One region of the Mesorhizobium sp. P2_C5_2 genome, then DNA from elsewhere that is predicted to be linked to it. Evidence: riboswitches for the same ligand, from Rfam matches in the RefSeq annotation. Region 1 holds a riboswitch; each other region holds the start of a gene.
What was found. Region 1 has a riboswitch for cobalamin ahead of AC1D1B_RS02725 (aromatic ring-hydroxylating oxygenase subunit alpha). Riboswitches for the same ligand answer to the same signal wherever they lie in the genome.
Positions count from the first base shown of each region.

Region 2: it holds a riboswitch for cobalamin, as region 1 does, so the genes downstream of both, AC1D1B_RS21170 (DUF1636 family protein) here and AC1D1B_RS02725 (aromatic ring-hydroxylating oxygenase subunit alpha) in region 1, are expected to answer to the same signal.
Region 3: it holds a riboswitch for cobalamin, as region 1 does, so the genes downstream of both, AC1D1B_RS21450 (CbtB domain-containing protein) here and AC1D1B_RS02725 (aromatic ring-hydroxylating oxygenase subunit alpha) in region 1, are expected to answer to the same signal.

Region 1 is NZ_JBFUDV010000001.1:588,618-595,888, reverse strand. It holds gene AC1D1B_RS02745 (FAD-binding oxidoreductase) at 1-539, shown strand, start outside; gene AC1D1B_RS02740 (nucleotidyltransferase family protein) at 630-2,099, opposite strand; gene AC1D1B_RS02735 (hypothetical protein) at 2,099-2,251, opposite strand; gene AC1D1B_RS02730 (FAD-binding oxidoreductase) at 2,417-3,517, opposite strand; gene AC1D1B_RS02725 (aromatic ring-hydroxylating oxygenase subunit alpha) at 3,555-4,802, opposite strand; cobalamin riboswitch at 4,920-5,121, opposite strand; gene AC1D1B_RS02720 (DUF680 domain-containing protein) at 5,623-5,832, shown strand; gene AC1D1B_RS02715 (DUF680 domain-containing protein) at 5,956-6,195, shown strand; gene AC1D1B_RS02710 (ABC transporter ATP-binding protein) at 6,271-7,271, opposite strand, start outside.
Region 2 is NZ_JBFUDV010000005.1:552,869-560,139, reverse strand. It holds gene AC1D1B_RS21210 (NADH-quinone oxidoreductase subunit E) at 1-259, opposite strand, end outside; gene AC1D1B_RS21205 (hypothetical protein) at 282-686, opposite strand; gene AC1D1B_RS21200 (hypothetical protein) at 683-1,090, opposite strand; gene AC1D1B_RS21195 (NADH-quinone oxidoreductase subunit D) at 1,087-2,277, opposite strand; gene AC1D1B_RS21190 (NADH-quinone oxidoreductase subunit C) at 2,287-2,892, opposite strand; gene AC1D1B_RS21185 (NuoB/complex I 20 kDa subunit family protein) at 2,897-3,478, opposite strand; gene AC1D1B_RS21180 (NADH-quinone oxidoreductase subunit A) at 3,469-3,834, opposite strand; gene AC1D1B_RS21175 (winged helix-turn-helix domain-containing protein) at 4,168-5,367, shown strand; cobalamin riboswitch at 5,397-5,600, shown strand; gene AC1D1B_RS21170 (DUF1636 family protein) at 5,638-6,063, shown strand; gene cobW (cobalamin biosynthesis protein CobW) at 6,066-7,103, shown strand; gene AC1D1B_RS21160 (cobaltochelatase subunit CobN) at 7,122-7,271, shown strand, end outside.
Region 3 is NZ_JBFUDV010000005.1:609,038-616,308, forward strand. It holds gene AC1D1B_RS21435 (MFS transporter) at 1-1,190, shown strand, start outside; gene AC1D1B_RS21440 (aromatic ring-hydroxylating oxygenase subunit alpha) at 1,191-2,354, opposite strand; gene AC1D1B_RS21445 (gamma-glutamylcyclotransferase) at 2,474-3,166, shown strand; cobalamin riboswitch at 3,234-3,428, shown strand; gene AC1D1B_RS21450 (CbtB domain-containing protein) at 3,465-3,644, shown strand; gene AC1D1B_RS21455 (CbtA family protein) at 3,660-4,463, shown strand; gene cobU (bifunctional adenosylcobinamide kinase/adenosylcobinamide-phosphate guanylyltransferase) at 4,456-4,950, shown strand; gene cobO (cob(I)yrinic acid a,c-diamide adenosyltransferase) at 4,950-5,564, shown strand; gene cbiB (adenosylcobinamide-phosphate synthase CbiB) at 5,571-6,548, opposite strand; gene cobD (threonine-phosphate decarboxylase CobD) at 6,547-7,271, shown strand, end outside.

The sequences.
Region 1 (7,271 bases):
GCGCCACGATCGAGCTGGCGATCGAGAAACTCGACGATGGCGAGGTCTCGCCCTTCTTCCACGAGGTGGCTGCGGTCGGCGACGAGATCGAGCTGCGCGGGCCGCTTGGCGGGCATTTCGTCTGGTCCGACAGCGATGGCGGGCCGCTGCTTCTGGTCGGCGGCGGTTCCGGCGTCGTACCGCTGATGGCGATGGTGCGTCACCGGACCTTGCGCAAATCGGCGGAGCCGGTCGCGCTGATGTTTTCGGCGCGGGTCTGGGATGAGGTGATCTTCCGTGACGAGTTGATCGGTCTCGACGACCACCGCGACGGGTTCGAGCTGGTGCTGACGCTGACGCGCGAGGCGGCACAGCGTCCGTCCGACTATTCGAGGCGTATCGACACGGCAATGGTCATGCAGGCGCTCACGCGGCTGCCGCAACCGCCGACGCTCGCCTTCGTCTGCGGCTCGAACGCCTTCGTCTCGGCGGCCGCCCAGGCGCTGATCGACGCCGGCATATCAGCGGAAATCATCCGCACCGAGCGCTACGGCGTCTGAACAGATATGTCTTTGTTTTTACGCAATTCCCAAGGGAAAGCGCTCCGCGCTTTTCCCGGGAAAACCGCCCACACTTTTCCTGGAATTGCTTTAGCGGGTTGGCGAAAACCGCGCCGACAGCAATTGGAACGGCAATGCGCCATAGGCGGCGATTTCGGCCTCATTGTCCCAGGTGCGGAACTGGCGCGACGGCCGGGCTTCGAGCACCAGCGCCCGGCCGGACTCCCCCAGGCTAACCCGACCACGAAAATGCAGCACCTTTTCCCCACCGGCACGGCTGATCACCAATGAGCGCAGGCGGGCGACATGCAGGCCGCCGGCATTGATCTCCATCTCGATGCGGCGGCGCACCGGCGGAACGACGATCCTGACGGTGACGTCCAGCGTCATCTCCCCAGCCCTGTCCGGAGGCGGCAGAGCCTGCGAAAGTGCAAAGGGCGCCGGCGCCGGCTTTGCCCTGCGCAAGACCGGCTTGCCGCGCCAGACGGTAGCTGCCGGCTGCTGCAGGCGGCCTTTCTTGCGTTTCAGGCGCAGTTGCTTGGCAAAGCCGCGCGACAGCCAGACGAGGCTACCGAAATCGGTGCGTGGCTTGGCTTGCAAAACCGAGGACCAGCGCGACAGGCCGGCGCGATCGGCGCTCGCCACCGTTCGCAGGAGTTCGCCCAGTGGCACCGCTATGCCGATCTCCAGACTGAGATAGGACAGCGCCACCGCTGCAGCAACGGCCAAATGGCGCCTGGCGACGATGTCGGCAAATACGTCCCAGTCGACCTCGCCGCCCTGGATGGCGACGGCGCAGTCGACCAGCCAGTCGCTGTGGGTATGGGCATCGAGGCCGCCATGCGCGATGGCGAGCGTCATGCGGTCGGCAGGTGATGGGACGAGCAGGCGGACGCCGTTGAACTCGGCAAAACGCGCCCGCTGCCAGATCGCCAAATCATCTTCCGCGCTTTGCTGCGATCCGTCATAGGCCTGCTGGTGCAGGTCGATATCGCCGAAATTGCCCTTGAAGAAATTCATCGACCGCAAGGACGCCAGCCTCGTGCGCAGGAACTGCGGGCTGACGCCGGTGGCGATCTGCCAGTCGCGCTGCGTCAGCACGTCGAAAGCGGCGAGCATGTCTTGCGGGCGCACCAATATGTCGATGTCGTGCGCCACCCTGCCGCGCTGCGCCGATGCGTTCACCGCGATACGGCTGGCGCCCTTGATCAGCATGACCGCGCTGCCGGCATCGACCATAGCCTGAAGGGCAGGCTCGGCCTCGCGCATCGCCAGCCGCGATTTGGTCCAAAGCATCTTTTGCAGGCCGACAAGGCGTGGATGCGCCGGGTGGCCGGCGAGTTTGCGGCCGAACCTGTCGGAGATCGCCGCCAGCAGCCGATGTTCGCGGAAGGAGACATCGTCGATGACGTTTTCATCGAGCCAACGCGCAGCGTGTCGGGCGGCCGCCTCCTCATCGGGCAGCAGCGCTGCCTTCAAAAGCTGGTCGAGGCCGCCGGTGGGCCACGACCAGCCATAATCCGGAAACCGGCGGCCGATACGGCGAAGAGCGTTGACCATCACCAGGGCTTCTTCCCTGCCCGCCTTTGCATGGCCGGCCTTACGACGTCGAGATAGCGGCGCAAGGCCAGGACCTCGTCGAGCATGGTCAGTACAATGCCCGCCTCGCGCGCCCGGGCGACAGCGACGATCGCGTAGACCCGCTGCTGCATCGCTCTATCCCCGTCGCGGACGCCCCTGAAGGGGATCGCCCCGGTTTACGGTCTGGCAGGCCCTTCCAAAGGTGCGTCTAGATCAGTTGGCCCTTGCTTGGCAAGACAAAGACCCGCGAGCGCCATGCCTGCGCCGCATGACCAGTTGCCGCCATGTGGCGCCGCTCAAGCCTCGATTTCGAGCGCCGACAGCGGTTTCGAGCAGCAGGCAAGGATGAAGCCGTCATCGATCTCGTGGTCGAGGATGCCGCCATTGTGGCTCATCTCGACAGCGCCGGAGACCTTCTTCACCTTGCAGGTGCCGCACAGGCCGAATTCGCAGGCGGCCGGTATCCGCACGCCCGAGCTGCGCGCCGTCTGCAGCACGGTCTGGCCGGCGACGCAGCCGGCGTCGACCTCCGAAAGCGAGAAGCGGATCGGCGTCACGGCTTCGACGGGAGAAGTGATGCCGTCCTCAGCGGGTGAGGCAAACGGCGCCGGGATTTCCTCCACTGCAGGCGCGGCAAAGCTCTCCTGATGGTATTTCGTCATATCGAAGCCGGCGGCATCCAGCATGCCGCGCACGGCGCGCATGAACGGATCAGGGCCGCAGCAGAAGATCTCGCGTTCGCGGAAGTCCGGCGCCAGCAGCGGCAGCCGGATCGCGTCGATACGGCCCATATGGCCGTACCAGCCCTCGCGGCTCGACCGCTCCTCGATCATGAAGCCGAGCGACAGGCCCGGCATATGGCCGCCGAGCAGTTCGAGCTCCTTGCGGAAGATGATCTCTTCCGCACGCCGCGCGCAATTGACGAAGCCGACATCTGTCCATGGCGCGCAGTCGTTCAGCCAGCGCAGCATCGACATCATCGGCGTCACGCCGGAGCCGGCCGAAATGAACAGATATTTGGCCGCCGGATGGCTATGCAGCGAAAAATCGCCGGCCGGCCCATAGGCCTTGACGTGCGAGCCGGGCACCAGATGGTCGAACATCCAGCGCGTGCCTATGCTGCCGGCCTGCGCTTTCACCGTCACCGCGATCGAAAACGGTCGCGACGGCGACGACGACAGCGTGTAGGTGCGCATCAGCGGCCCGTCCGGGGTCGGCAGTTCCAGCGTCAAGAACTGGCCCGGCTTGTAGCGGAACCAGGTCTGGTTGTCGGAGCGGAAGGTGAAAGTCTTGACGTCAGGCGCCTCGTCGCTGACGCCGATCACTTCCAGCACCTGAAGCCTGTCGTTCCACGGCGCCATCTGGTCGAGATGGCGATAGAGGCCAAGATCTGTCATCGCATTCATCCTCTGGTCCTTCTTCGCCTGCCTGAGCTCACGCCACGCTGCGCAGCGCCGGCCGGCCGCCTTCGGCGAGGCGCGGACCGATGAAGGCTGCGTACCATTCGACGAACTGGATCACGCCGCCCTCATGCAGCTCTGAGTAAGGGCCCGGCTCATAGGCCGGCGACAGGATGCCGAAGGCATTTTCCTCGACGATGCGGCGGTCCTGGTCGTTGGTCTCGGTCCAGACATGCGTGAGTTCGTCGATGGTGTAGTCGACACCCTCGACGGCATCCTTGTGCACCAGCCACTTGGTCGTCACCGCGGTTTCGGTGGCGCTGATCGGCAGCACCCGGAAGGTCACCGCATGGTCGATCAGGATGTGATTCCAGGTCGTCGGATAGTGGTAGTGCATCAAGGTGCCGATGCGGTCGGCGGCAACAGTGTTGGAGAGGTTCTTGGTCACGGCGCGCTTTCCCGTCATCGTATAACTGACGGCATCGCGCAGCAGCGGCGCGCGGGTGGCGCGGTACTGTCCGGCCGGGTCGATGCGGAATTTGCTCGGCAGGCCCGCCGCCTCGCATTTCGCCCAGTGCGCCAGCATCTCCGGATCGCTGTCGGCGCCCTGCACGCCGGTCACCGTCGGCGCTTCAGGGAATGTCTTGCAGAGCTCGGGATGGTTGCCGGCGCAGTGATAGCACTCGCGGTTGTTTTCCCAGACCAGCTTCCAGTTGCCTTTCTCGACGATGGTCGATTCGAAAGCGATCTTGGCTTCGCTCAGCCGATGCGGCTTGAGGTAGGGCTCGATCATGGCCCGCATCGGTGCGAAGTCGGCGGGCTCTTTCGCCAGGCAGATGAAGATGTAACCGGCCACACTTTCGCAGGCGACCGGCTTCAGGCCGAACTGGCTCTTGTCGAAACCCTCGGCCATCTGGCGGGCAAACAGCAGTCGGCCATCCAGCTCGTAGGTCCACTGGTGATAGGGGCAGACGAGCTTTGCCGCCGTGCCTTTCTCGGTGTTGCAGACGCGGCTGCCGCGATGGCGGCAGGAATTGTGAAAGGCGTTGATGTTGCCCTTCTGGTCGCGGACCAGAACCACCGGATAGTCGCCGATCTGAACGGTGATATAGCTGCCGGGCTTCGGCAGCTCGCAATCATGGCCGATGAACAGCCAGTCGCGATACCAGATCAGCTCCATGTCGAGCTTGAAATAGTCCGGGTCGGTGTAGAAGGGCTGTTCCAGCGAAAAGCCTTGCTTGCGGCCGTTCAAGAGCCTCAGCATGTCGTTGCGCGCATCCATAGTTCTGTCCTCGTGGTTTAAGGACTGAACTTGGTGGTGATGGAGGAAGGATCGGCCGCAGGCCGGCAAGCCGCCGGACATGCGCTACCCACCTCTTGACCGCCCACCGCGATCAGTCGAGTTCAAGCATCTCGGGCTGGTTTCCGGGCTCTGGAGTTGTCCTTGCGGACCATCGCGACACCTTCCCAGGCTGTTGCCCAGTGGTCTCCCGTTGCGACTTGAACTCCACCACCGTTGCGGGGGCAGCGCCGGATTCTGACCGGCTTCCCAATTCTCCGCTGCGTCGTCACGAAGCGGCACCTGAGATGCGATCATCTAACCACGGCAGCGATCGCGACATCGGCATGAAAGCGACATCGTATCCATGCGGCGCGACACGCGCGGCATGCGCTTCGGCCAACGACTGAACGGCTGAAATCCTGTCTTGGGAAGCGATCCTCGCCGTTTCGAATCGCTTCGAATCCAGCCCCCTGCGCCTGCAAAATAGGTTAAAGGTATCGAAAAGTTACTATTAGCGATCTCTAAAATCGAACCGAACGGTTCGTTTCTGTTGACAATGCGTGCAGGACGGTGTGAACGACGGTCCGAAAGCCGACACCGGAGCGAACCGCCCGGTTCGACGTAACTGCCTGAAAACAATATAATAAAGCACCATGAAGGAACTCTCTGGCACAATTTCAAGGTGCAGAGTCGTGGTCCACACGGAACAACTTCGTGATTGGAAACCAGCCTATGGCTTTCCCACATCGGGGCTGTCCGAACGACGCGAAATCCTCCCAGGACACGCCGCTAGACGGACAGACAAACTGGAGTGCTAAAAATGAAAAAGATCATCCTTACTGCCGCCGCCGTTTTGGCCATCACCGGCAGCGCCTTCGCTGGTAGCGACAATTACAGTTCCAATGGTTCGAACCAGCCTGCGGTTACGTCGACCGACAGCGGCCATACTGCCGCGATCGTGAAGTCGGATTCGTCGGCTGCTCAGGCGCCGGCCCCGGGTTCCGACCGTAACCTCTTCGGCAATCGCTAACAGGCGATTCAGCGTCTGATCCCCGAGTTTTTCGGAAAACGATCCAGGCCGATATCGAACAAGACGCAGAGCGGCGGGATTGCCCAGCCGCTCTGCCGCATGATGAAACTCAGGAGACTTGAAATGAAGAAGATTGCTCTTGCTGCCGCTGCGCTTTTGATTGCCGCCGGCAGTGCTTATGCCCGCAACGACAATGTCGGCTCAAGCGCCGTCGACAACCAGGCGACTGTCAACGTCGACAACACCCGCACGTCGTCGGTACCGAACACCGGTTCGCCGGTCTACAAGCTGTTGAACTCGTCGGGCGACGTGCAGAAGCCCGCCCCGCAAGGCAGCAACCGGGATCTGTTCGGCAACCGCTAACAGCCGACGTTTCCAAAAAAGAGCGGCGGGCCTGGCCCGCCGCTCTTTTTTCATGCCGATACGACGAGCCGACTCTCAGGCCGCCTTCACTTCCAGGGGCTTGAGCGAGAAGGAGTGTCCGTCGGCGTCGAAGATGTGCAGGTCGCCGGCATCCGCGGTCAGCCGCAGCTTTGCCCCGCGCTTGACCTCGACATTGCCGGGCAGCTTGGTCACCAGAGGCAGGTCGGCGCGGCCGATGTCGACATAGACCAGCTGGACCTCGCCGAGCTGCTCGACATAGTCCACCACCCCCTCGAACAGATATTCCGCGCCGGTGGCGACCGACAGATCCTCCGGCCGAACGCCGAAGCTGACCGCCGCACCCTTGGCGGACGCCGGCGTCGCGATCGGCACCGTCGCCTTGCGGCCGCCGACATGGCTGACGATGGTCGGGTCACCCGTTTTATCGATGGTCGCTGGCAGGATGTTCATGGCCGGCGAGCCGATGAACTGGGCAACGAACAGATTGCCGGGCTTCTTGTAGAGGTCCATCGGCGTGCCGACTTGCTCGATATGGCCGTCCTTCAGCACAACGATGCGGTCGGCCAGCGTCATCGCCTCGACCTGGTCGTGGGTGACATAGATCATCGTCGTGTTGGGCATCGATTCCTTGAGCTTGGCGATCTCGATGCGGGTGGCGACGCGCAGCGCGGCGTCAAGGTTCGACAGCGGCTCGTCGAACAGGAACACTTTCGGGTTGCGCACGATGGCGCGGCCGATGGCGACGCGCTGACGCTGGCCGCCCGACATCGCCTTGGGCAGACGGTCGAGATATTTGGTCAGCTGCAGGATCTCCGCTGCCTGCCGCACCCTTTTGTCGATCTCGGCCTTGCTTTCCTTGCCGATCTTCATCGAGAACGCCATGTTGTCGTAGACGGTCATGTGCGGGTAGAGCGCGTAGGACTGGAATACCATGGCGATGCCGCGCTTCGAAGGCGGCACGTCGTTGACTACCTCGCCAGCGATCTTCAGCTCGCCGGAGGTGATCTCCTCAAGCCCGGCGATGGACCGCAGCAAGGTCGACTTGCCGCAGCCCG
Region 2 (7,271 bases), on a different contig from region 1:
GCTGGTACTGCGTGTAGAAGGTCGCGACCTCAAGCCCGCGGATGCGCGGCATGCCGAGCATGTCCGAAATCGTCTCGATCGCCGCCTTGGTGACCCAGCCTTCCTGCTCCTGCGCGATCATCAGCAAGGGAATGATTGCCGACTGCTCGCGGCCCTTGGGATATTTCTTGATCCATTGCTTGGCCACCGCCGCATTCGCCCGGTTGAAGGCGAAGGAGGCTGGCTGGACGCTGGCTTCTGCGAGACGGCGGACTGACATGGAGTTTCGCTTTTTATGTTTCTTACTGAGCTGATTGATAGGCGCGGTAGCAGTCCTCGGCCTGCCCCAATACGCATACGAACTCTTCATTCCCACGCTTTAGGCGGACAAACTCATCGTAACGGTCATTCCACCAGATACTTCCGCAGCGAGGCCGCAGCTGGCTAGGCACTTCAGCAACGAATATCTCATTTCGCTCGCAAGCTTCGCGCGGCGGACCGAGAACAAATATCCCATCGTCCAAGAGCCGATAGCCACCAATTTCACGTACCGTCAACAGATCGCCTTCGGCGACGAGCTCGAACCCTTCTCTGAGAAGATCGCTGGACGAAAGTCCGCGAGCGGCCGCTGCAGATGTCACTTCCGCAGAAGCGGCAAGACATGCCACTGCGAGAAACGCCTTTGATGACCGGCCCATACTCATCATCTTGCGGCGGCCTCCTTGCAGACCTTCGCCGTTCCGTCAAAACACTGGAATGTCGGCGAATTTGTCATGACAGGCGGGCAGACGCCGGACTGACCAACCAAGCGGGTAACAAGCCGCTGCAGCCCCGTTTTGCTGCTAGCGGCCTCCGATATTTCCGCCTTAGAGAAATTCGCACCAACCGGCGCAACGACGCCGCACTCGCATGTATCTCTCTTGAAATAGAACGCATCGACATCAGCAGATGCAGCTGTCGCACTTTCTTGCATACCAAGCGTGACATAGCTCAATTTGAAGTGCTGCTTCACAAGATCGGAAGCACTGACGGCTGCCTTGCACTCGAATGCATATGCGGGGTGCAGCGCGACAGCAGTAAAGATTAATACTGGACCCAAAAAGCGTATCACCGATCGACCTCACCAAAGACGATATCGAGTGAACCCAACACGGCGGTGACGTCGGCCAGCATGTGGCCGCGGCAGAGAAAATCCATGGCTTGCAGATGCGCGAAGCCGGGTGCGCGCAGCTTGCAGCGGTACGGCTTGTTGGAGCCGTCGGAGACGAGATAGACGCCGAACTCGCCCTTCGGCGCCTCGACGGCGGCATAGACCTCGCCGGCCGGCACGCGATAGCCTTCGGTGTAGAGCTTGAAGTGGTGGATCAGCGCTTCCATCGAGCGCTTCATCGCCTGACGCTTCGGCGGCACCACCTTGCCGTCGAGGTTTGACACCGGGCCGGTGCTTTCCTTGCCGAGCAAAAGGTCGACGCACTGGCGCATGATCTTGGCCGATTGACGCATCTCTTCCATGCGCACGAGATAACGGTCATAGCAGTCACCGTTCTTGCCGATCGGGATATCGAAATCCATCTCGGAATAGCATTCATAGGGCTGCGACTTACGCAGGTCCCATGCGGCACCCGAGCCGCGCACCATGACGCCGGAAAAGCCCCAGGCCCAGGCGTCGGCCAGCGACACCGTGCCGATATCGACATTGCGCTGCTTGAAGATGCGGTTGCCGGTGAGCAGTCTGTCGAGATCGTCGAGCGACTTCAGGAACGGGTCGATCCACTTGCCGATGTCTTCGACCAGTTTTTGCGGCAGGTCCTGGTGCACGCCGCCGGGACGGAAATAGGCCGCATGCATGCGCGAGCCCGAGGCCCGTTCGTAAAACACCATCAGCTTTTCACGTTCGACGAAGCCCCACAGCGGCGGCGTCAGCGCGCCGATATCAAGCGCCTGCGTCGTCACATTGAGGATGTGCGACATGATGCGGCCGATCTCGCAATAGAGCACGCGGATCAGCTGGCCGCGCTTCGGCACCTCGATGCCGAGCAGCCGCTCGGCGGCAAGCGCAAAAGCATGCTCCTGGTTCATCGGCGCGCAATAGTCGAGCCGGTCGAGATAGGGCACCGCCTGCAGATAGGTCTTGTGCTCGATCAACTTTTCGGTGCCGCGATGCAGCAAGCCGATATGCGGATCGACGCGGTCGACCACTTCGCCGTCCAACTCAAGCACCAACCTCAAAACACCATGCGCGGCAGGGTGTTGAGGTCCAAAGTTGATGTTAAAATTGCGGACGGAGGTTTCGGCCATTCTGGCGCCTCAATTCGTCTTGGCTTTTTCATCGCCCGGCAGGACGTAATCCGTCCCTTCCCATGGCGAGAGAAAATCGAAATTGCGGAATTCCTGCTTGAGCTCGACCGGCTCGTAGATGACGCGCTTGGCTTCGTCGTCGTAGCGGACTTCGACGAAACCGGTCAGCGGGAAGTCCTTGCGCAGCGGGTGGCCCTCGAAACCGTAATCGGTGAGGATGCGGCGCAGGTCGGGATGACCTGAGAACAGCACGCCATAGAGATCGTAGGTTTCGCGCTCGAACCAGTCGGCGCCGGGATAAACAGCGGTGAGCGACGGCACCAGCGTCTCTTCGTCGGCCTGCACCTTGATGCGGATGCGCAAATTCCGCTTCGGCGACAACAGATGATAGACGACGTCGAAGCGCTTGGCCCGCGACGGATAGTCAGCGCCGCAGACATCGATGATCGAGATGAACTGGCAGCCCGCATCGTCGCGCAGGAAGGTCGCCACGTCGATCAGGTCGCCGGGTTCGACGGAAATGCCGAGCTCGCCATAGGCCAGCACGGCGTCTTTGACACGGCCCGGCAGCTTTTCGCCGAGATAGGTCGACAGTTCGCTCAGGGATGCAGCCATGGGTCTACCGTTCGATCGTGCCGGTGCGGCGGATTTTCTTCTGCAACAGAAGAATGCCGTAGAGCAGCGCTTCGGCGCTCGGCGGGCAGCCGGGCACATAGATGTCGACCGGCACGATGCGGTCGCAGCCGCGCACCACCGAATAGGAATAGTGGTAATAGCCGCCGCCATTGGCGCACGAGCCCATCGAGATGACGTAGCGCGGCTCCGGCATCTGGTCGTAGACCTTGCGCAAAGCCGGCGCCATCTTGTTGGTCAGCGTTCCGGCGACGATCATGATGTCGGACTGGCGCGGAGACGCACGCGGCGCAACACCGAAACGCTCCGAATCGTAGCGCGGCATCGAGGTGTGGATCATCTCGACGGCGCAGCAGGCCAGACCGAAGGTCATGAACATCAGCGAACCGCTGCGTGCCCAGGTGATCAGCGCCTCGGTCGAGGTGACCAGAAAGCCCTTGTCGGCGAGTTCGTTGTTGATCTCGAGGAAGAACGGATCGTCAGAACCGACCGGACGACCGGTATTGGGGTCGATCAGGCCCTTGGGCTTAGGCGCGACGAGCGTACCGGAACTGTCGTTCAATCCCATTCCAGCGCTCCTTTTTTCCATTCATAGGCAAAGCCGATGGTCAGCACCGCCAAAAACACCATCATCGACCAGAAACCGAGCATGCCGATCTTCGAGAACGACACCGCCCAGGGAAACAGGAAGGCCACTTCCAGATCGAAGATGATGAACAGGATCGACACCAGATAGAAGCGGATGTCGAATTTCATGCGGGCATCGTCGAAAGAGTTGAAGCCGCACTCATAGGCGGAAAGCTTTTCCGGATCGGGATTGCGGTAAGCCACCAGGAACGGCGCGATGATAAGCGCCAGGCCGACGACCGCCGCCACGGCGATGAAGAGAACGATGGGCAGGTACGAACTGAGCAATGCGTTCATGCTGCGGCTTTCCGTTGGCGGCCAATCCACTTTGATTACAGCAACCAATCCTAATGCGGAAGCGTGACAGTTTAACCGCTGAACCGTTTTAGGTGCCTATGCTGCAACGCGGCGAGGGTTAGCGCAGGGCTTTCGGCGAAGCAAGTCAAACCTTGTTCAAAACGCAGTGCTGGACGGCAGGTCGGGAAAAACTGGTCCGATCCGCTCCTGTTTGATTTCCTTCACATTTTACTCCACTTTTGTCTCCTGACATGTCTCCCGCCACAAGCCTGCTAGCATCGCCGGAATCACCGGCTAAAAATACGGCAACAGGACCAGGGCAAAGGCATCTTGATGAAGGACAAAATATCGCTCGCCATGGCCAGGCGGATCGCCCTTGGCGCGCAGGGTTTTACCGACCCGCGGCCGGGCGGCACACCGGACCGCCGCCACTTCGCCCGGGTGCTTTCGCGCACCGGCCTGCTGCAGATCGATTCCGTCAGCGCCGTGGTGCGCGCTCACTATATGCCGCTCTACTCCCGCCTTGGTCCCTACCCGTTCGCTTTGCTCGACAATGCCGCCGTCACCCGCAAGCGCACCGTGTTCGAATACTGGGCGCATGAGGCCTCCTTCCTGCCCGTCGAGACCTGGCCGCTGATGCGCTGGCGCATGCAGCGCGCCGAGAGCGGCGATGAGATGTATCTGGGCCTCGCCAAATGGGGCCGCGAGCACGCCGCCTATATCGAGGAGATCTACCGCGCAGTGGCCGAGCGTGGCCCGATCGCCGCTTCCGCGCTGGAAGGCCAGAAGGGCTCGGGCGGCTGGTGGGGCTGGAGCCACGCCAAGCATGCCTTCGAATGGCTGTTCTGGGCCGGCCGCATCACCACGGCGCACCGGCGCGGCTTCGAGCGCTTCTACGACCTGCCCGAGCGCGTGCTGCCGCAGGCGATCCTCGATCTGCCGGTGCCGGCCGCCGAGGACGCGCACCGCGAATTGCTGCGCATTTCCGCCCGCGCCCATGGCATCGCGACGTCAGGTGACTTGCGCGACTATTTCCGCCTGTCGCCGGCCGACATGAAGGGCCGGCTGGAGGAACTGGTCGAGTCGGGCGAGCTTTTGCCGGTGCGCGTCGAAGGCTGGGACAAGCCGGCTTACCTCCATAAGGACGCCCGTCTTCCGCGAAAAATCGAAGCCCGCGCCCTGCTGGCGCCGTTCGATCCCGTCGTCTTCGAGCGGTCGCGCAGCGAGCGGCTGTTCGATTTCCATTACCGCATCGAGATCTACACTCCGGCCGACAAGCGTCAGTATGGCTACTACGTCCTGCCCTTCCTGCTCGGCGACCGGATCGTGGGGCGCGTTGACCTCAAGGCCGACCGCCCCGCCAGTGTGCTGCGCGTCCATGCCGCCTATGCCGAGCCCGGCGCCCCGCCTGAGACCGCCGCTCAACTCTTCGAGGAATTGAAGCAGATGCAGGGCTGGCTTGGCCTCGAACGCATCGAAGTGATGCCGGCCGGCGATTTGGGACAGCCTTTGGCCGACATTGCCATGTCGTAGCCGTGCGTTGACTTCCCCTACCCGAACCGCCTAAATCCGCTCCAGACGGTCCCCTGCCCGCAACGGCAAGGGCCAAGAGGGAATGCGGTGCGGGAAAAAATCCCAAATCCGCGGCTGTCCCCGCAACTGTAAGCGAAGAGCCAAGGCCGAATGCCACTGGGTGACACCGGGAAGGCGGCTAACCAAGGCGATGACTCGCGAGCCAGGAGACCTGCCGTCTGAAGAAAGAATCCGATCGCCCGGCGGGTTTCCGGGCAAGGAGCCCGGTTTTTGGACCAGAACAGCAGTTTTTCGGCTGGCACAGCGGACAATGCGTCCGGGGATAACGACGTCCTGGCCGGCGTGACCGTCATCGTCTGCGCCTCGTGCCGCGATGAAACGGGCTCCGACGCCCATCCGCGCGCCGGCGAATTGCTGGCTGAGGACACGCGCCGCGCCGCTGCCGGCGATATCCGGGTCCGCACCGCCGAATGTCTCGGCAATTGCAAGCGCCGTCTGAGCGCCGCGATCCTGCGCGATGGCTGCTGGAGCTATGTCTTCGGCGACCTGACCCCAACCAGCGGCGCCGATCTCGTCACCGGCGCCAAACTCTTCGCCACCTCGACCGACGGCCTCATTCCCTGGCGCGGCCGCCCCGATAGCCTCAAGCGCGGCCTCGTTGCCCGCATCCCGCCCCTCGACATGCTGAAGGACTGACCATGACTGCATCTGTATCCCGTGTACCCTGCACCGTCGTCACCGGCTTCCTCGGCGCCGGCAAGACGACGCTGGTCCGCCATCTCCTGGAAAACGCCGGCGGCAAGCGCATTGCCATCATCGTCAACGAGTTCGGCGACATCGGCATTGACGGGGAAATCCTGAAAGGCTGCGGCATCGACACCTGCCCCGAGGAAAACATCGTCGAACTGGCCAATGGCTGCATCTGCTGCACAGTCGCCGACGATTTCGTACCCGCTCTCGACAAGATCCTGGCCCTGACGCCCAGGGTCGACCACATCCTGATCGAGACCTCGGGCCTCGCGCTGCCCAAGCCGCTGGTCCAGGCGTTCCAGTGGCCGAGCGTGAAAAGCCGGGTGACCGTCGATGGCGTTATCGCCGTGGTCGACGGGCCGGCGCTGGCCGAAGGCCGCGTCGCCAACGACATGGACGCCTTGCAGGCACAGCGCGCTCAGGACGAGACGCTCGACCACGACGATCCCGTCGAAGAAGTCTTCGAGGACCAGATCGCCTGCGCCGACCTGATCATCCTGTCGAAAAGCGACCTGATGGATTCAGCCGGTTCGGCCCGCGCCAATGCCATCATCAATGAGCACTCAGCCCGCGCCGTGAAGATCGTGCCGACGGCGCATGGCAAGGTCGATCCTTCCGTTCTGCTCGGCCTCGGCCTCGCCGTCGAGGACGACATCGAGAACCGCAAGTCGCATCATGACGGCGCCTTCGACCACGAGCACGACGACTTCGACACCTTCATCGTCGACATCCCCTCGATCGCCAATCCGGACGAACTGGCGAAGCGCGTCGCCACCGTCGCCGAAGAAGAGAATGTGTTGCGTGTGAAGGGCTTCGTCGATGTCGGTGGCAAGCCGATGCGGCTTTTGCTGCAGGCCGTCGGCCCGCGCGTCAACCATTACTATGACCGCGCCTGGACGGCCGGGGACGACCGCCGCTCGCGCCTGGTCGTCATCGGACTGAAGGGACTGAACCGCCCGGCGATCGAGCGTATACTCGCTGGCTGAGGCAAAACACGAACCACGATGCACATCCTCACCACCACATCCGCTTCGCTCGACGATCTCGCCGAGCCTGTCGATCTCAGGCAGACGCCAGCGGATATCGTGGCCCTGTCCTTCACCGACAGCGACCTCGCCGGACTGGCTGCAGCATGGAAGGCTGATGCCGCCCGC
Region 3 (7,271 bases), on a different contig from region 1:
ATGTGCGCCATCCGATCTGGCTTCCGGCCTTGCGTCCGGCGGATGCGCGCACCTTTGCCTCGCTCTATGCGGTCGAATCCTTCGCCCGCGCCACGGTGTCGAGCGTCATCCCGATCCAGGCCTACGAAATCCTCCACAATGAGCAGATCGTCTCGATCCTCTACACCATCGTGGCGCTGCTCGGCCTGTCGGTGACGCTGTTCATGCCGATGCTGATCCGCCGCTTTGCGCGGCGCTGGGTCTATACCGCCGGCGCCTGCCTGCTGGCGATAGGCTCGCTGTTCTTCGTCACCCACACGCTTGCCGGGCAGCTAGCCGGGATGCTGTGCCGCGTCATGGGGGCGAGCGCGCTGTCGATCACGCTCAACCTCTACATCATGGACCACATTCGCAAGACCGACTTCATGCAGGCCGAATCGCTGCGCATGGCGTGGTCGATGCTGGCCTGGACCGGCGGGCCGACGCTCGGCATTTTCCTCTACACACGCTACGGCATCTATGCCGCGCATGGTGCGGTGGCGGTGTTCGCGCTGGCCTTGTTGGCGTTGTTCTGGACGTATCGGCTGGGCGACAACCAGTCGATCCGGCCGGGCAAGACGCGGCCGGCCAATCCGCTGGCCAATATCGGCCGCTTCGTCGCGCAGCCGAGGCTCAGGCTCGCCTGGCTGATCGCCTTCGGCCGCTCCTGCTTCTGGACGACGTTCTTCGTCTATGGGCCGCTGTTCATGGTCATCACCGGCGAGGGCGAGCTTGCCGGCGGCCTGCTGGTTTCGGCCGGCAATGCGCTGTTGTTCATGGCGATCTTCTGGGGCAAGGCTGGAAAACGCTTCGGTGGCCGGCGCACCATGACCTTCGCCTATTTCGCCATGTCGGCCGCGCTGCTGGCGGCGGGCGCGGTCGGCGCGACCGCGCCGCTGCTTACCGGCTTCTTCCTGCTCTGCGGCGCCTTCTTCACCATCGCGCTCGATGCGCTGGGCTCGACCGCCTTCATGCGCTCGGTCAGGCATTATGAGCGGTCGCAGATGGCTGCGGTCTACCGCACCTATCTCGACTTTTCCGAGCTGACGCCGCCGCTGGTCTATTCCGTGGTGCTGGCGTTTTTCGGCCTGGGTTCGGTTTTTGTCACCCTGGGCTTGCTGGCGGCCGTCTGCGGATTCGTCACGTGGCGCTATCTGCCGAAATCGCTTTGATCAGGATGCCGCATGGTGCTCGCGCACCCAGTTGTGGAAACGGTGCAGGTCGTACTCCTCCGGCATCAGCACACCGGCCTGGTGGCGCATCGAGCGCAGGCCTTTCTGGTTGACCTCGCAGATCGCCGCATCTTCTTCCAGTACCTGGGTGCCGAAGGCGACGACATTGTCGATGTCGGTCTCAGCCAGCGCCTCCGGTGCGAACAGCCATTCGGCGGTGAGCTCGGTTTGTTCGGGGCCGAGCGGCGTCAGCCGCACGGTGCGGACATAGTCGACATGGCCGACGATGAACATCGACGGCAGGCTGGTGGAATAGGTCTGGCCTGCTGCGCGTTCGGCCGGTGTCAGGCCGGAGAAGACCGGGCCATGCGCCTGTCCATCGCGCGACCAGGTCTCGGCACCGGTACGCAGTCCGCCGGAAAACTCCGGTGCGTCATTGTCGGCATGGCGGACCCAGTCGGGGTCGTCGCGCCGACTCATAAGGCCGCGGCCGTAGATCGGCACCAGTCGCGACAGGTCCTTGTGGACGCCGGGGCAGTGCAGGCACTCGTTGAAGTTTTCCCAAAAGATCTTCCAGTTGCAGTTCATCACCTTGCGCAGCACATGGCCTGACACCAGCGTTTCCAGCGGCCAGTTGGCGAGGTCGCCGGATGCCGGATCGAAGGATGCCTGCGCCGAGCCGGCCGCATCCTCCTGCAGGTTGACGAAGACAAAGCCGCGCCACACCGACAGCGCCACGCGGTAGAGCGGATGGTCGGCCTTATCGAAACCGTCGGGCAGCGATTTCGAGGGAACGCGCACGAGATCACCGCGCAGCGAATAGGACCAGGCGTGGTAGGGGCAAGTAATCAGCCGCGCCTTCAGCCGGCCCTCGCTTTCCTGGCAAAGCTGCGAGCCGCGATGCCGGCAGGTGTTGTGGAAGGCGCGCAGCTCGCCGGTGTCGTCACGCAGCACGACGATCTCCTGCGTGCCGACGCGGAATGTCCTGAACGCCAAAGGCTGGGCGAGATCGGCCTCGCGGCAGACGAGCAGCCAGCTTTTGTACCAGATGGCGTCGAGGTCGCGCTGGTACGCGCCGGCGTCCCAATAGGCAGAGGACGGCAGCGTCGGCTTGGCCTGGGTCAGGCCATTATAGGGGTCGCGCTCGCTCGGATTGGGTTGCATGGCTGGCTTCCTCTAGGGATACGCCAGCCGACACCCCGGCAAATCGTTTGTCAATCACGGCTGACATTGCCGGTTGCCGGTGCTGCGCATAATCATGTCCGGACATAGGGATTCGGAAATTGGCCGCACGACAGATGTCGCTTACGCCGGAATTGGTCGCGCGCTGCTGGCGCGAGATCGCCGACGCCGGACCCGACCCGGAGGCGATGCACCTCGATGACAGCGACTACGATTCGCTGGTGGACGAATTGCAGGCCGAGCTTCCCGATAGCGAACCGCTGTGGCTGTTCGGCTATGGCTCGCTGATCTGGAAGCCGGAAATCGATTATGTCGAGGACCGCGTTGCGCTGGCACGCGGCTGGCACCGATCTTTCTGCATGAACATGACACGCTGGCGGGGCACCAAAGAGCGCCCCGGACTGATGATGGCGCTCGACAGTGGCGGACAGTGCAAAGGCGTCGCCTTCCGGCTGGCCGACAATGACAGGCGAGAGCAGCTGGGCCGGCTTTTCCGGCGCGAAGTCACGCTGAAGCCGACAAGCTACCGGCCGCGCATGCTGAAGCTTACAAGCGAGGCCGGTCCGCTCAGGGCACTGGCTTTCGTCATCAACCGCAAAGGGCTGACCTATTCCGGCCCGCTCGACGAGGCGAAGGTCGTCGACAGGCTGGCCACATCCTGCGGGCACTGGGGGTCAGGCGCCGACTATCTCTACAACACGGTGAAGAATCTGGAGGAGCGCGGCATTCACGATCGCCATCTGTGGCGCCTGCAGCGGCTGGTTGCGGAGCGGATCAGCTCCTTGAACCCGTAATACTGCATGGCGCATTCGCGCTGTTGGCCGGCGGAATTTGGTTTGCCGGACGCGGCTGTTTCAGCCTATAGTCACGCATGTCGTCGGTTCCGTTAGGGACCAAGAGGGAATGCGGTGAGGGCTGACTTGTTGCCCAATGCCGTGGCTGCCCCCGCAACTGTGTGCGGTAGTCCTCTCCAAGCCACTGAGGATTTTTCTTCGGGAAGGTGGGGAAGGGCGCTGATCCGCGAGCCAGGAGACCTGCCGGCGACAGGGAACTGACTTCGATGCCCTCGGGTGGAGGGCGAAAGGACAAGATATGAATACCGCTTCCGTCTCCCTCGGCGCTTCCGTCTCCTCGCAGTCGCGCTTCATGCAGCTCGTGCTTAGCGCGTTTCTGGGCATTTTCGTCATCGGCGTTGTCGGCTTCTCGCATATCGATGCGATCCACAATGCCGCGCATGACTATCGCCATTCGATGGCGTTTCCCTGCCACTGACGAGGATCTGACATCATGAACCTGTTTCGCAACGTCGTGTTCGTCGCGGCGATCGCCGGGCTCGTGGCCGGCGTCGTTCTCGCCTGCATGCAGGCCTATGCCACCGTGCCGCTCATCCTGAAGGCGGAAGTCTACGAACAGGCCGGTGGCGGCCATAAGCATGAGCATGCCGCGGCCGCCAACGCTACGGACACCAATGCCATGAGCACCGCCGCGCCGGCGGGAAATGCCATGAGCAGTGCAGCACCCGCACCGGCTGAAACGGCCGCACCGGCGGAGGACGAAAGCTGGGCGCCGGCCGACGGCTTCGAGCGCTTCGCCTTCAGCGTGCTGGCCAATATCGTCACCGGCATCGGTTTCGCGCTGGTCCTGGTGGCGGTTTCCGAATTCGCTGGCGGCATCGGCAACTGGCGCCAGGGCGTATTCTGGGGTCTGGCCGGCTTTGCCGTGTTCACGCTGGCGCCGGGCCTCGGCCTGCCGCCGGAACTGCCGGCAATGCCGGCGGCCGATCTCATGCCGCGCCAGATCTGGTGGGTGGCAACGGTTGTGGCGACTGCTATTGGCCTTGCCTTGATCGCCTTCCGCACGTCGGCGCCGCTAACCGTCCTTGCTGTCATCCTGATTGTCGCCCCGCATATTGTCGGCGCGCCGCAGCCGGACAGTTTCGAGACGCCGATCCCGGAAGGCCTGCATCATCAGTTCGTGGTGGCGGTGACGCTGACCAATCTGGTGTTCTGGCTGGTGCTTGGTGCGATGGTTGGCGTGGTGCGCGCCCGCTTCACCGGCACCGCGACCAGCCTGCGCGACAGCTTTGCCTGATCGCAGTTTGACCTTCATCATCGGCGGTGSGCGCTCCGGCAAGATCCCCCCCCCCCAAACGCCGCCATGGGCCTATATCGCGACCGCTGAAGCCTATGACGATGAGATGCGTGAGCGCATCGCGCAACACCGGTCGCGGCGTGGCGAGGGGTGGGCGACCATCGATGCGCCGCTCGATCTTGCCGGTGCACTCGAAGCGCTACCCGACAACCAGCCGGTGCTCGTCGATTGCCTGACGCTGTGGCTGACCAATCATATGCTTTCCGACCATGATCTCGACACGGAATGCCGGCGGCTGGCCGGCGTGCTGTCGCGGCCGCGCGGGCCGTGGTTCGTGGTCTCCAACGAAGTCGGGCAAGGCATCGTGCCCGACAATGCGCTGGCGCGCCGGTTTCGTGACGCTGCCGGCCGGCTTAACCAGCAGGTTGCGGCAATTGCCGATACGGTGCTTCTGATGGTGGCGGGGCTGCCGCTCAAGGTGAAATAATGACCGATATCGACGCAAAAGACGAGGAACGCCACCGCGCCAAGATGGCCAAGCGCAAGGCGGTGCAAGATGCCGAGGTTGCGGAAAAGACGGTCGAGAAGGGGCTGTTGATCGTCAACACCGGACCCGGCAAGGGCAAGACCACCGCCGCCTTCGGCCTGGCGCTGCGCATGCTCGGCTACGGCAAGCGCGTCGGCGTCGTCCAGTTCATCAAGGGCAAATGGCACACCGGCGAAAAAGATGCCTTCGCGGCGTTCGGCGACCGGGTCGTCTGGCACACGATGGGCGAGGGGTTCACCTGGGAGACGCAGGATTTGAAGCGCGACATTGCGGCGGCCGAAGCTGCCTGGGCCAAGGCGCTAGAGCTGATCGCCGATCCGTCGATCAGCCTTGTCGTGCTCGATGAGCTTAACATCGCGCTGCGCTATGACTATCTCGATCTCGACAAGGTGGTTGCCGCGCTAAAGGCCCGGCGCGAGGGCCTGCATGTCGTCGTCACCGGCCGCAATGCCAAGCCGGCGCTGGTCGAGGCCGCCGACCTCGTCACCGAAATGGGCGTGACCAAGCACCATTTCTCTGCGGGTGTGAAGGCGCAGCAGGGGATCGAGTTCTGACCTATCTCAGATCGTCAGGTAGATCAGCCCCGCCGAGAGCAATCCGAACAGCGCGATCAGCAGATAGTCGGCGACCTGGTAGAGCTTCAGCGCCCGCCTGATGTCCAGGCTCTCGGCTTCGCGCCGGCCGCCTTCGCCCATGAACGCATCCTCGACGACAACGCCGCCATAGGTACGCGGGCCGGCGAGCGCTAGGCCGAGGGCGCCGGCCATCGCCGCCTCCGGCCAGCCGGCATTGGGCGAGCGGTGCTTTCTGGCGTCGCGCCGCACCGCTTCCCAGGCATTGCGGGGATCGGCGCCGCTGACAAGAAAGGCGGCGCCAATGATAAGCAGCGCGGTCAGCCGGGAGGCCGGCAGGTTGATCCAGTCGTCGAAAAGTGCTGCCGCCCGGCCGAAGGCCTCATGGCGCGGCGTGCGGTGACCGATCATCGAATCGGCGGTGTTGGCGGCTTTATAGGCGACGCCGCCGGCCAGGCCGCAAACACCGGTCCAGAAGGCCGGTGCGACGATGCCGTCGGAAAAATTCTCGGCCAGGCTTTCGATCGCGGCGCGGCTGACGCCGGCGTGGTCGAGCTTTTCGGGATCGCGGCCGACGATGCGGGCGACGGCAATGCGTCCGAGTGCCAGCCCGCCCGTGTCCAGCGCATCGGCGACCGCTTCGACATGCTCGGTGAGACTCTTCTGCGACAGCAGCGACGAGGCCATGATTGCCGTGATGATCATGCCGGCAGGAAAGAGCTGCCAGAGCAGGATTTGCACGATGAAGGCAATCGCCGCCGGCACCAGAACAATGACCAGCAGCGCGTGTGCGCCCCGGCGGCGACGCGAGGCGTCGGAATCAGTGGCGCGGTTGAGCCTGAGGTCGAGAAAGGATATCAGCCTGCCGAACCAGGTGACGGGATGGCCAACGGCACGGAATAGCCAGTCCGGGTAACCCAGGATGCGTTCGATGGCCAGGGACAGGAAAGCGATCAGGATCGACATGAAGCTTCTTGATGGAGCGATTGCTGCGGTGGATCACGGTGGATCCCTTGGCCGGGCGAGCGCGCTCTTCCCTCACGCGCCACAACCTTTCGTCGATCTCTCGACAGGTATCAATCCGCACTCCTACCCGCTTTTCGAGCTGCCCGCCACCGCTCTGTCACGATTGCCGGAAGCCGCGCGCCTGCGTGAGTTGGCCAGGATCGCCGCAGGCGCCTATGGCGCGCCGTCGGCAGCCCATGTGGCAGCAGCCCCGGGCACGCAGATCCTGTTGCCGCGCGTCGCCTCGCTGGTGAGTCCCGGCCGGGCGCTGGTGCTCGGGCCGACCTATGCCGAGCACGCCAGAGCGGCTGCGATCGCCGGCCATGCCGTGGCGGAGGTCGACGATGTCGAGGCGCTCGTCGCGGCCGACCTCGCCATCGTCGTCAATCCAAACAACCCAGACGGGCGTGTTGTGCCGCGGGAAAGGCTGCTTCGGCTTGCCGAGATATTGCGCGCCAAGGGCGGGCTGCTGGTCGTCGACGAAGCCTTCATGGATGTCGGCCCGCACGCCGAAAGCCTTGCCGGCGATGTCGGGCAGGGCGGCATCGTCGTGCTGCGCTCGTTCGGCAAGTTCTTCGGCCTTGCCGGCCTACGGCTCGGCTTCGCGCTTTCCGATGCGTTGACGGTCGAAAGGCTTGAAACGCAATTCGGACCCTGGGCTGTCGCCGGTCCGGCGCTGGAGTA